Regions from separate parts of the Streptomyces sp. NPDC003720 genome, predicted to be linked through region 3. Evidence: riboswitches for the same ligand, from Rfam matches in the RefSeq annotation. Region 3 holds a riboswitch; each other region holds the start of a gene.
What was found. A riboswitch is a leader RNA that binds a small molecule or an ion and turns the genes downstream of it on or off. The one in region 3 is predicted to bind thiamine pyrophosphate.
Positions count from the first base shown of each region.

Region 1 (3,812 bases), on a different contig from region 3:
ACTGGTACCACCATGCCCAAGCCCGGAGAACTCACTTTCGTCGCCCCCCGCGGAGCCAAGAAGCCGCCGCGGCATCTCGCTGATCTCACGCCCGCCGAGCGCAAGGACGCCGTGGCCGAGATCGGTGAGAAGCCGTTCCGTGCCAAGCAGCTTTCGCAGCACTACTTCGCGCGGTACGCGCACGACCCGGCGGAGTGGACGGACATCCCCGCCGCCGCGCGCGGCAGGCTGCAGGAGGCGCTGCTGCCCGAGCTGATGACCGTCGTGCGGCATCTGTCGACCGACCAGGGGACGACCCGCAAGACGCTGTGGCGGCTGTTCGACGGCACGCTCGTGGAGTCCGTGCTGATGCGGTACCCGGACCGGGTCACCATGTGCATCAGCTCGCAGGCCGGGTGCGGGATGAACTGCCCGTTCTGCGCGACCGGGCAGGCCGGTCTGGACCGGAACCTGTCCACCGCGGAGATCGTGCACCAGATCGTGGACGGGATGCGGGCGCTGCGGGACGGAGAGGTGCCCGGCGGGCCGGCGCGGCTGTCCAACATCGTCTTCATGGGGATGGGCGAGCCGCTCGCCAACTACAAGCGGGTCGTGGGCGCCGTCCGGGCGCTGACCGACCCCGCTCCCGACGGGCTCGGGCTGTCGCAGCGCGGCATCACCGTGTCGACGGTCGGGCTGGTCCCGGCCATCCACCGGTTCTCCGACGAGGGCTTCAAGTGCCGGCTCGCGATCTCCCTGCACGCCCCCGACGACGAGCTGCGCGACACCCTCGTCCCCGTGAACACGCGGTGGAAGGTGCGTGAGGTGCTGGACGCCGGGTTCGAGTACGCCGAGAAGACCGGGCGCCGGCTGTCCATCGAGTACGCGCTGATCCGGGACATCAACGACCAGGCCTGGCGCGGCGACCGGCTCGGCCGGCTGCTGCGGGGCAAGCCCGTCCACGTCAACCTCATCCCGCTGAACCCGACGCCGGGCTCGAAGTGGACCGCCTCGCGGCCCCAGGACGAGAAGGCGTTCGTGGAGGCCATCGCGGCCCATGGTGTACCGGTCACGGTCCGGGACACCCGGGGGCAGGAGATCGACGGGGCCTGTGGTCAGCTCGCGGCCACCGAGCGATAATCTGGCCACGTCGAAACATCTGCATATTCCGACAGGGGAGCGCCACAGCGCTGAGAGTGCGGCAACCGGGCCGCAGACCCTCTGAACCTCGCCCAGGTCATTCTGGGTAGGAAGTTCGGTCTTCACTCGAGCTGTTGCGCCCTGCCCGGGACTCCCTCGCGGAGCCCGGGCAGGGCCGCGTCTCTTCCTGGCCAACCCCAGGAGGACATCCAGTGCACAACAAGACCCTCGTGGCCGCGGCCGCCGGGCTCGGCCTCCTCGCCCTGCCCGTGCTGACCGGGTGCGGCTCGGGCGACGCCAAGGGCTCCGCCGCGGACTCCAGGACCGTGACCCTCGTCAGCCACGACTCGTGGCTCGTGTCGAAGAGCGTCATGAAGGACTTCGAGCGGAAGTCCGGGTACAAGGTCAAGGTACTCAAGAGCGGCGACGCCGGGCAGGCCGTCAACAAGGCGCTGCTGACCAAGGACAACCCGCAGGGCGACGTCTTCTTCGGCGTCGACAACACCCTGCTCTCCCGCGCCCTCGACAACGGCCTCTTCCAGTCCTACCAGCCGAAGGACGCCGGGAAGGTGCTGCCCCAGTACCGCGTCGACCAGGGCAAGCACCGCGTCACGCCCGTCGACACCGGTGACATCTGCGTCAACTACGACAAGGCCTACTTCAGCGAGCACGGGCTGACCCCGCCGCAGTCCTTCGCCGACCTGGCCGAGCCCGAGTACAAGAACCTCCTCGTCACCGAGAACGCCGCCACCTCCTCGCCGGGCCTCGGCTTCCTGCTGGGCAGCGCCGCGAAGTTCGGCGACGACCACTGGCAGGACTACTGGAAGAAGCTGAAGGCCAACGGCGTCAAGGTCGTCGACGGCTGGGAGCAGGCCTACTACCAGGAGTTCTCCGGGTCGTCGGAGGGCCGGAAGGCCGGCGGCGACCGGCCGCTGGTGGTGTCGTACGCCTCCTCGCCGCCCGCCGAGGTCATCTACGCGAAGAAGCGGCCCAGTACCGCCCCCACCGGGGTGTCCCAGGGCACCTGCTTCCGGCAGACCGAGTACGCGGGCCTGCTGAGCAACGCGAAGAACACCAAGGGCGGCAAGGCGTTCCTGGACTTCCTGCTCACCAAGGAGTTCCAGGAGGACATGCCGCTCAACATGTTCGTCTACCCGGTACGCGAGGGCGCGGCGGTGCCGCCGGACTTCGCGAAGTACGGGCCGCAGGCCAAGGACCCCGAGACCATGGCCCCCGGCACCATCGCCGCCAACCGTGACAGCTGGGTCAAGTCGTGGACGTCGCTCGTACTGAGGTAGCGGCGCGCAAGGGCACCGCGCGCGGGAGCGCGGCGCGGCTGGGGCTGATGGCCCTGCCCGTCGCGTTCTTCGCCGTGTTCTTCGCCTGGCCCGTCGCCGCGATCGTGTCGCGCGGGCTCAAGGCGGACGGCGTCTGGCAGTTCGGACGGATCGCGGACGTCGTCACCCAGCCGGACATCCGGCACGTGCTGTGGTTCACCACGTGGCAGGCGCTCGCCTCCACCGCGCTGACCCTGCTGCTCGCCCTGCCCGCCGCCCATGTCTTCGCCCGCCTCGACTTTCCCGGCAAGCAGCTGCTCCGGGCCGTCGTCACGGTCCCGTTCGTGCTGCCGACCGTCGTCGTCGGCACGGCGTTCCTCGCGCTCGTCGGACACGGCGGCCTGCTCGACGACCTGTGGGGCGTACGGCTGGACACCACCGTGTGGGCGATCCTGCTGGCGCACGTCTTCTTCAACTACGCGGTCGTCGTACGGACCGTCGGCGGGCTCTGGGCCCAGCTCGACCCCCGGCAGGAGCAGGCCGCGCGGATGCTGGGCGCCTCCCCGCTGACGGCGTGGCGGAAGGTGACCCTGCCGGCCCTCGCGCCCGCCGTTGCCGCCGCCGCGCTGATGATCTTCCTGTTCACCTTCACCTCCTTCGGTGTGGTGCAGATCCTCGGCGGCCCCACGTTCTCCACCCTGGAGGTGGAGATCTACCGGCAGACCTCGGAGCTGTTCGACCTCTCCACGGCGGCCGTCCTGACCCTCGTGCAGTTCGTGGCGGTGGGCGCGATCCTCGCCGTGCACGCCTGGACGGTACGGCGGCGCGAGAGCGCCCTGCGCCTGGTCGACCCGAAGGTGACCGCCCGCCGGCCGCGCGGCGCGGGGCAGTGGGGGCTGCTCGCCGGGGTCCTGCTCACCGTCGTGCTGCTGCTCGTGCTGCCGCTCGCCGTCCTCGTGCAGCGCTCGCTGGACGCGCCCGGCCTCGGCTACTACCGGGCGCTGACCGACGCCGACGGCGGCACCTTCCTGGTGGCGCCGCTGCACGCCGTGTGGACCTCCCTGGAGTACGCCGTCGCCGCCACCGCCATCGCCCTGGTGATCGGCGGTCTCGCCGCCGCCGCGCTGGCCCGCCGGGACGCGGGACGGCTGGTGCGCGGCTTCGACGCCCTGCTGATGCTGCCGCTCGGCGTCTCCGCCGTCACCGTCGGGTTCGGCTTCCTCATCGCCCTGGACCGGCCCCCGCTGGACCTCAGGCAGTCCTGGATCCTCGTGCCGCTCGCCCAGGCGCTGGTCGGCGCCCCCTTCGTGGTGCGGACCATGCTGCCCGTGCTGCGGGCGGTGGACGGCCGGCTGAGGGAGGCGGCGGCCGTGCTCGGCGCCTCGCCCTGGCGGGTGTGGCGGGAGGTCGACCTGC
Region 1 covers NZ_JBIANZ010000011.1:104,571-108,382, reverse strand. The annotation lists gene rlmN (23S rRNA (adenine(2503)-C(2))-methyltransferase RlmN) at 13-1,119, shown strand; TPP riboswitch at 1,143-1,250, shown strand; gene ACFYU0_RS28595 (thiamine ABC transporter substrate binding subunit) at 1,332-2,417, shown strand; gene ACFYU0_RS28590 (ABC transporter permease) at 2,465-3,812, shown strand, end outside.
Region 1: linked by a shared signal. The riboswitch ahead of ACFYU0_RS28595 (thiamine ABC transporter substrate binding subunit) and the one ahead of thiO (glycine oxidase ThiO) in region 3 are both predicted to bind thiamine pyrophosphate.

Region 2 (3,812 bases), on a different contig from region 3:
CCGCTCGGGCAGGAGGGCGCGCTGGCCGACTTCGACGCACACCTCGACGAGGCTCTGGACCGCATCCTGGCCGAGGAGCAGAGCGCCGGCTGACGGTCCGTGGGCGGCGGGGCGCCGGACGCGCGCCCACCCACTACCGCCCGGGACACCGCAGGAACGCTTCTTCGGTGGTGTGCCGGCCTGCTGCCCCGCTCAGCGCTTCCGACGTCGCCCCCGGCCGCCGCGTGCCGGGGCGGGCAGCGCCCCGGAGCCCGCACCACCGGCCGGCCCGGTCCGGTCGGCCGACACCACGAGGGCGGCGAGGGCGGTGGTGACCGGGACCGAGGCCACCAGCCCGATCGAACCCACCAGCGTGCGCACGATCTCCTCGGCGACCAGCTCGCTGTTGGCCACCGTGCCCACGCTGCTCTGCGCGATCGAGAACAGCAGGAGCAGCGGCAGCGCGGCACCGGCGTAGGCCAGGACGAGGGTGTTGACGACCGAGGCGATGTGGTCGCGGCCAATCCGGATGCCCGCCCGGTACAGCTCACGCCAGCCCATCGCCGGGTTCGCCTCGTGGAGTTCCCAGACCGCGGACGTCTGGGTCACCGTCACATCGTCCAGGACACCCAGCGAACCGATGATGACCCCGGCCAGCAGCAGACCGCTCATGTCTATCGACGGGAACAGGCCGTGGATCAGTCCGGTGCTGTCGTCCGTGTTGCCGGTCAGCGCGGCCCAGTCGATGAACCCGGAGCCGAGCACGCCGATGAGCAGCAAGGAGGCAAGGGTGCCGAGCACCGCGACCGACGTACGCGCCGAAAGGCCATGGCACATGTAGAGCGCGATGAGCATGATGGCGCTCGACCCGACGACCGCCACCACGAGCGGATTCGATCCCTGCAGGATCGCGGGCAGGATGAAGAACGTCAGCACCATGAAGCTCACGGCCAGCGCGACCAGGGCCATGACCCCGCGCAGCCGGCCCACCACCACGACGGCGAGCGCGAAGACGCCCGCCAGCAGCGCCATGGGGAGCTTGCGGTTCACATCGGTCACCGAGTACTGCAGGTCCTTCGGCGCCGAGGGCTCGTAGGCGACCACGACCTTCTCGCCCTGGTGCAACTGCCGTGACTGGTCCGGCTGCACGATCTCGGTGAAGGTCCGGCCTTGGTCCTTGCCGGTGTCGACCCGGATCGTCGCCTTCCTGCAGGTGCCGTTGGCCTCGTGCTGGGCCGAGCCGTCCCCTGGTGCGGAGCTACCGCCCGCCGCCGTACCGCCCGAGGCGGTGGCCGACTTGCAGCTCAGCTCGGTCACCTGGGTGACCGTGGCCTGCTGCGTCTGCCTGTCGAAGCCGACACCGGTGCGCTCGTGCGGCGGCGCTCCTCCGGGCCACAGAATCACCAGGCCCACCACGACGGCGGCGGTGAACGGGACGAGGATCGCCGCGATCACCTTGCGCAGGTGCTTCGAAACAGGCGCGGCTGGTCCGTGGTTGTGACTATGACCGTGTGAGTGGCCATGGCCATGGCCTGGTTCGGAGCCGCCCTGGCGCGGCGGCTCGGAGGGCGGGTACGGGTGCTGCTCCGTCGTGGTCACCGCCCGATCATCGCAAGAACGACGGGGGCCCACTGTTCACCGCGCCCGAACTGACGCTAGCGTGGAGGCACCTTTGCACACGCGGGAGCTCGGAGCACCGGGCTGAGAGGGCGCTGACCTCCGTATACGCGATGTTTCACGTGGAACGCCGTTCCCCGGGAGACATCCGGAAACGGAAGCCGCTGCGTCGACCGCCGAACCTGTTACCGGGTAATGCCGGCGTAGGGAGTAGGTCTCATGACCAACAAGGACGCACGCACGCCTGCCTCCGTTCAGGGCGAGAAGTCCCCGGAGGCCGGACAGTCCGTCGGCTGGCACAAGGCGTACATCGAGGGTTCACGCCCCGACCTGCGCGTGCCGGTTCGTCAGGTGCACCTCACCAACGGGCAGTCGGTCACGCTGTACGACACCTCGGGCCCGTACACCGATCCACTCGTCGGCACCGATGTCCGCCGGGGCTTGTCGCCGCTGCGGGAGAACTGGATCACCGCCCGCGGTGACACCGAGGAGTACGCGGGCCGTCCCGTCCGCCCCGAGGACGACGGAATCAAGCACACCTCGCCGCGCGGCGGACTGCGCAACCTGGACGCGGTGTTCCCCGGGCGCCCACGGCAGCCGCGCCGCGGCCGCGAGGGTCAGGCGGTCACCCAGCTCGCGTACGCGCGCCGAGGCGAGATCACGCCGGAGATGGAATACGTGGCCATCCGGGAGAACGTCTCTCCCGAAGTGGTCCGTGAGGAGATCGCGGCGGGCCGCGCGGTGCTGCCGGCCAACGTCAACCACCCGGAGATCGAGCCGATGATCATCGGCAAGCGCTTCCTGGTGAAGGTGAACGCCAACATCGGCAACTCCGCGGTCACCTCCTCCATCGAGGAGGAGGTCGAGAAGATGACCTGGGCGACGCGCTGGGGCGCCGACACGGTCATGGACCTCTCCACCGGCCGCAACATCCACACCACCCGCGAGTGGGTGCTGCGCAACTCCCCCGTCCCCATCGGCACCGTTCCGCTCTACCAGGCACTGGAGAAGGTCGACGGCAAGGCCGAGGAACTGACCTGGGAGATCTACAAGGACACCGTCATCGAACAGGCCGAGCAGGGCGTGGACTACATGACCGTCCACGCCGGCGTGCGCCTGCCGTATGTGCCGCTCACCGCCAACCGCAAGACGGGCATCGTGTCGCGGGGCGGCTCGATCATGGCGGCGTGGTGCCTGGCGCACCACAAGGAGTCGTTCCTCTACGAGAACTTCGAGGAGCTCTGCGAGATCCTTGCCGCGTACGACGTCACGTACTCGCTGGGCGACGGGCTGCGGCCCGGCTCGATCGCGGACGCCAACGACGAGGCGCAGTTCGCGGAGTTGCGCACGCTCGGGGAACTCAACCGGATCGCCAAGCGTTTCAACGTACAGACCATGATCGAGGGCCCGGGCCATGTCCCGATGCACAAGATCAAGGAGAACATCGACCTTCAGCAGGAGATCTGCGATGAAGCTCCGTTCTATACGCTCGGCCCGCTGACCACGGACATCGCGCCGGCCTACGACCACATCACCTCCGGCATCGGCGCCGCGATGATCGCCTGGTGGGGCACGGCGATGCTCTGCTACGTCACGCCCAAGGAGCACCTGGGCCTGCCCAACCGTGACGACGTGAAGACCGGGGTCATCACCTACAAGATCGCCGCCCATGCGGCGGACCTCGCCAAGGGGCACCCGGGCGCTCAGGAGTGGGACGACGCGCTGTCCGACGCCCGCTTCGAGTTCCGGTGGGAGGACCAGTTCAATCTCGCCCTGGACCCGGACACGGCACGGGAGTTCCACGACGAGACCCTGCCGGCCGAACCCGCCAAGACGGCCCACTTCTGCTCCATGTGCGGGCCGAAGTTCTGCAGCATGAAGATCTCCCAGGACATCCGCCGGGAACACGGCGGCACCCGGGCCGAGGTCGAGGAGGGCATACCTCAGAAGTCGAAGGAGTTCGCGGCGTCGGGCAACCGGGTGTACCTGCCGATCGCCGACTGATCCGGCCGCGACGGGCGCCGGCCAGGGTCCGGCCGGCGCCCCGTGGCGGGGCGCGGGCCGGCTATTCCGGCTGGTGCTCCGGGCCGCCGAAGTCGGGACTGGTGTAGTCGGGGCTGCTGAAGCTCGGACGGCCGGAGACGGAGCCGTCGTCCGGGCTGCTGAAGCCGGGGCGGCCGTAGCCGAGACGCGGCATGCGGTTCGTCGGAGCGGCG
Region 2 covers NZ_JBIANZ010000004.1:118,573-122,384, reverse strand. The annotation lists gene ACFYU0_RS12395 (SsgA family sporulation/cell division regulator) at 1-93, shown strand, start outside; gene ACFYU0_RS12390 (YibE/F family protein) at 193-1,578, opposite strand; TPP riboswitch at 1,650-1,823, shown strand; gene thiC (phosphomethylpyrimidine synthase ThiC) at 1,816-3,600, shown strand; gene ACFYU0_RS12380 (hypothetical protein) at 3,662-3,812, opposite strand, start outside.
Region 2: linked by a shared signal. The riboswitch ahead of thiC (phosphomethylpyrimidine synthase ThiC) and the one ahead of thiO (glycine oxidase ThiO) in region 3 are both predicted to bind thiamine pyrophosphate.

Region 3 (3,812 bases):
TTGCGGATGCCCAGCCCGGAGCCGATCGGGGAGCCGAGCGGCATCACCGCCGCACAGCCCACGTCCTCCAGCTTCCGCGCGAGCACCGGATCGTCGTTGGTGTACGGCAGCACCGTGAACCCGTCGTCGACCAGCGTCTCCGCCGCCTCCAGCAGTTCCACCGGGTCCGGCAGCAGGGTGCGCTCGTCGGCGATGACCTCCAGCTTCACCAGGTCGGTGCCCAGCGCCTCGCGCGCCAGCCGCGCCGTCAGCACGGCCTCCCCGGCGGTGAAGCAGCCCGCGGTGTTCGGCAGCACCCGGATGCCCAGCCGCTCCAGCACCGACAGCACCGAGCCGTGCACCCCGGGATCGACCCGCCGCATCGCCACCGTGGTCAGCTCCGTGCCGGAGGCGACCAGCGCGCGCTCCAGCACGTCCAGGCTGGGCGCGCCGCCGGTGCCCATGATCAGCCGGGACCCGAGGGGCACCCCGCCCACCACGAAGGGATCGTCGGTCATGGTCAGCCTCCCTGCACGGCGGTCAGGACCTCGACACGGTCGCCGTCGAGGAGCGTGGTGGCCGCCCACCGCGCGCGCGGTACGACGGTCTCGTTGACGGCCGCGGCCACCCCGGAGGGCGCCGCGGTCAGGGTCCGCACCAGCGCGTCCAGCGCGGTGCCCGGGGCGATCTCCCGGCGTTCTCCGTTGACCGAGACGCGGATGTTCATACGGGCTGCTCCACGAGTGCGGCGCCGAAGCGCTCCGGGGTGAACGGACGGGCCGCCTCCGGCAGCTCGCCGCCGGCCAGCAGCTCGGCCATGACGTCCCCGGTGACCGGCGTGAGCAGCACACCGTTGCGGTAGTGCCCGGTGGCCAGCAGCAGCCCGTCGAGCCCGGACGGGCCGAGCAGCGGGGCGTTGTCCGGGGAGCCGGGGCGCAGACCCGCCCGGGTCTCGGTGAGGGGCAGCTCGGTGATCCCCGGGACCAGCTCGTGGGCGTCGCGCAGCAGCTCGTAGACGCCCCCCGCGGTCACCGTGGTGTCCCAGCCCAGCTCCTCGCTGGTCGCGCCGACGACCAGCTCGCCGTTCTCCCGGGGCACCAGGTAGACCTGGCTGCCGCGCACCACGGCCCGCACGGTGCGGCTCAGGAACGGCGCGTACCGCCGGGGCACGGTCAGCCGCAGCACCTGTCCCTTCACCGGCCGCACCGGGGGCAGCAGGTCCTGCGGGACGCCCGCGAGCCGCCCGCTGAGGCTGCCGCCCGCGAGCACCACCCGTCCCGCGCCCAGCCGGGCGCCGTCCGCGGCGGTGACGCCGGTGGCCCGGCTCCCGGCGACGTCGAGCCGCTCGGCCCAGCACCGGTGGAACACCACCCCGGCCCGCTCGCACGCCGCCACCAGGGCGGACGCCAGCCGTCTGGGATCGATTTGGTGGTCGCCGTCGACCCGCAGTCCGCCCCGCACCCCGGGCGCGAGCATCGGTTCGAGGCGCCGGCACTCCCGCCCCGACAGCCACACCGAGTCCAGTCCCGAGCGCCGCTGCAGCGCGTGCAGCTCCCGCAGATGGGCGCGGTCGTCGGAGTCGAGCGCCACCGCGAGCGTCCCGCAGCGCCGGTAACCCAGGTCATGGCCGGTCAAGTCGGTCAGCTCGGCCGCGAAGTCCGGGTAGCGGCGGGCCGATTCCAGGTTGAGGGCGAGCAGTCTCTCCTCGCCGTAGTGCAGTTCGGTGACCGCGGCCAGCATCCCCGCCGCGACCCGCGCGGCCCCGCCGCCGGGCTCGGGGTCCACCACGGCCGTGGCGAGCCCGCGCTGCGCGGCTCGCCAGGCCGTGACCAGGCCGATGATCCCGCCCCCGATGACGAGGACGTCGGACGTACGTGACGGCATGGGCGTCCAGCCCCTCCCTTCGCCGGCATGACCCGGATCAGGTTCGTACGGTCGGAGGCCGCCAGCCTCCCTCTCAGCCCGGTGCGTCCGGGCTCCCGCGAGTGCTTGTACGGTGGCCACCCTAGCCTTCGGCCCCCCGACCCCGTAAGGAGCCCCGCCCCATGGCCCCCTCGCTCGACGGACTCGTCCTCGCCCCCGTCGCGGACCAGGCTCCGGGCCAAGTGGGTACGCGCACCCGCTTCGCCTACCACGAGGAGAACGGCGAGATATGGGCCGAGTACGCGGGCGGCGACGTGGTGCGCGGCCACCTGGTCGGCACCCGGGAGGGCGACCGGCTGGACTTCCGGTACGTCCAGCTCAAGCAGGACGGGACCACCTCCTCGGGGCACTGCGAGTCGACGGTCGTCGAACTGCCGGACGGCCGGGTGCGGCTGGAGGAGACCTGGGAGTGGGAGTCGCAGGAGGGCGCCGGGACCAGCGTGGTGGAGCAGGTCGCCGAGCACGCCCGCTGACTGACGCTCCGTCAGTTGTCTAAGGTGATCGGGTGAGCGAGCAGACAGCACAGCAGGGCACGCCGGAACGGCGCGTGGTGGTCGCCGGCGCGGGCATGGCCGGGGTGCAGACCGCGGTGGCCCTGCGGGAACAGGGCTTCACGGGCGCCGTCACCCTGATCGGCGCCGAGCCCCACCAGCCCTACGACCGGCCGCCGCTGTCCAAGGCCGTGCTCCTCGGCACGGCCGAGGGCTCCGCCTTCGACGTGGACTTCGAGTCCCTCGGCATCGAACTCAGGCTCGGCTGCGAGGTGCTGGGCGTGCGCCCCGCCGACCACGAACTGGACACCGAGGCCGGGCCCGTGCCGTACGACGTCCTGGTCCTCGCCACCGGCGCCGAACCGGTCACGCTGCCCGGCACCGAGGGCGTGCCCGGCGTGCACCTGCTGCGCACCCTGGACGACGCCGAGCGGCTGCGGCCGGTGCTGGCCCGGCAGCACGACATCGTGGTCGTCGGCGCCGGCTGGATCGGCGCCGAGTTCGCCACCGCCGCCCGCGAGGCCGGCTGCGCCGTGACCGTCGTGGAGGCCGCCGACCGGCCGCTCGCCGGTGCGCTGCCCGCCGAGGTGGCCGCGCCCATGGCCTCCTGGTACGCCGACAGCGGAGCCGTACTGCGCACCGGCGCGCGCGTGGCGGGCGTGGAGCCCGGCGCGGTGCTGCTGGACGACGGCACCCGGCTGCCCGCCGGCGCCGTCGTGGTCGGCATCGGCGCCCGCCCCGCCACCGGCTGGCTGGCCGGCTCCGGCGTCGAGCTGGGCGAGCACGGCGAGGTGCTGGCCGACGAGCGGCTGCGCGCCTCCGCCGAGGACGTGTACGCCGTCGGCGACTGCGCCTCCTTCCCGTCCGCCCGCTACGGCGCGCGGCTGCTGGTCCACCACTGGGACAACGCCCTCCAGGGGCCGCGCACGGTCGCCGCGAACATCCTCGGCGATATCCCCGCGGTCTACGACCCGGTGCCGTACTTCTGGTCGGAGCAGTTCGGCCGGTTCGTGCAGTACGCGGGCCACCACGCCGCCGCCGACCGCATGGTGTGGCGCGGCGGGCCGGAGGGACCGGCCTGGTCCGTCTGCTGGCTGCGCGAGGACCGGCTGGTGGCCCTGCTGGCCGTGGGCCGGCCCCGCGACCTGGCCCAGGGCCGGCGGCTGATCGAGGCCGGCCGCCGCATGGACGCCGAGGCCCTGGCCGACCCGGCGCGGCCCCTGAAGACCGCCACCCTCGACTAGCGGGAGCCCCCGCGCGGACCGGCCTGGCTTCCGACTGTCGGTGGCGGATGGCAGGCTAGATCCCGTGACCGAGATTGACGCAAAGATCGATGCACTCGTCCCCGGCTGGCTCACCCTCCCCGACATCGCCGAACAGCTCGATGTCGAGGTGACGCGCGTGCGGCAGCTGGTCAAG
Region 3 covers NZ_JBIANZ010000009.1:41,085-44,896, forward strand. The annotation lists gene ACFYU0_RS24540 (thiazole synthase) at 1-497, opposite strand, end outside; gene thiS (sulfur carrier protein ThiS) at 500-700, opposite strand; gene thiO (glycine oxidase ThiO) at 703-1,863, opposite strand; TPP riboswitch at 1,861-1,972, opposite strand; gene ACFYU0_RS24555 (hypothetical protein) at 2,025-2,375, shown strand; gene ACFYU0_RS24560 (NAD(P)/FAD-dependent oxidoreductase) at 2,408-3,637, shown strand; gene ACFYU0_RS24565 (Rv2175c family DNA-binding protein) at 3,702-3,812, shown strand, end outside.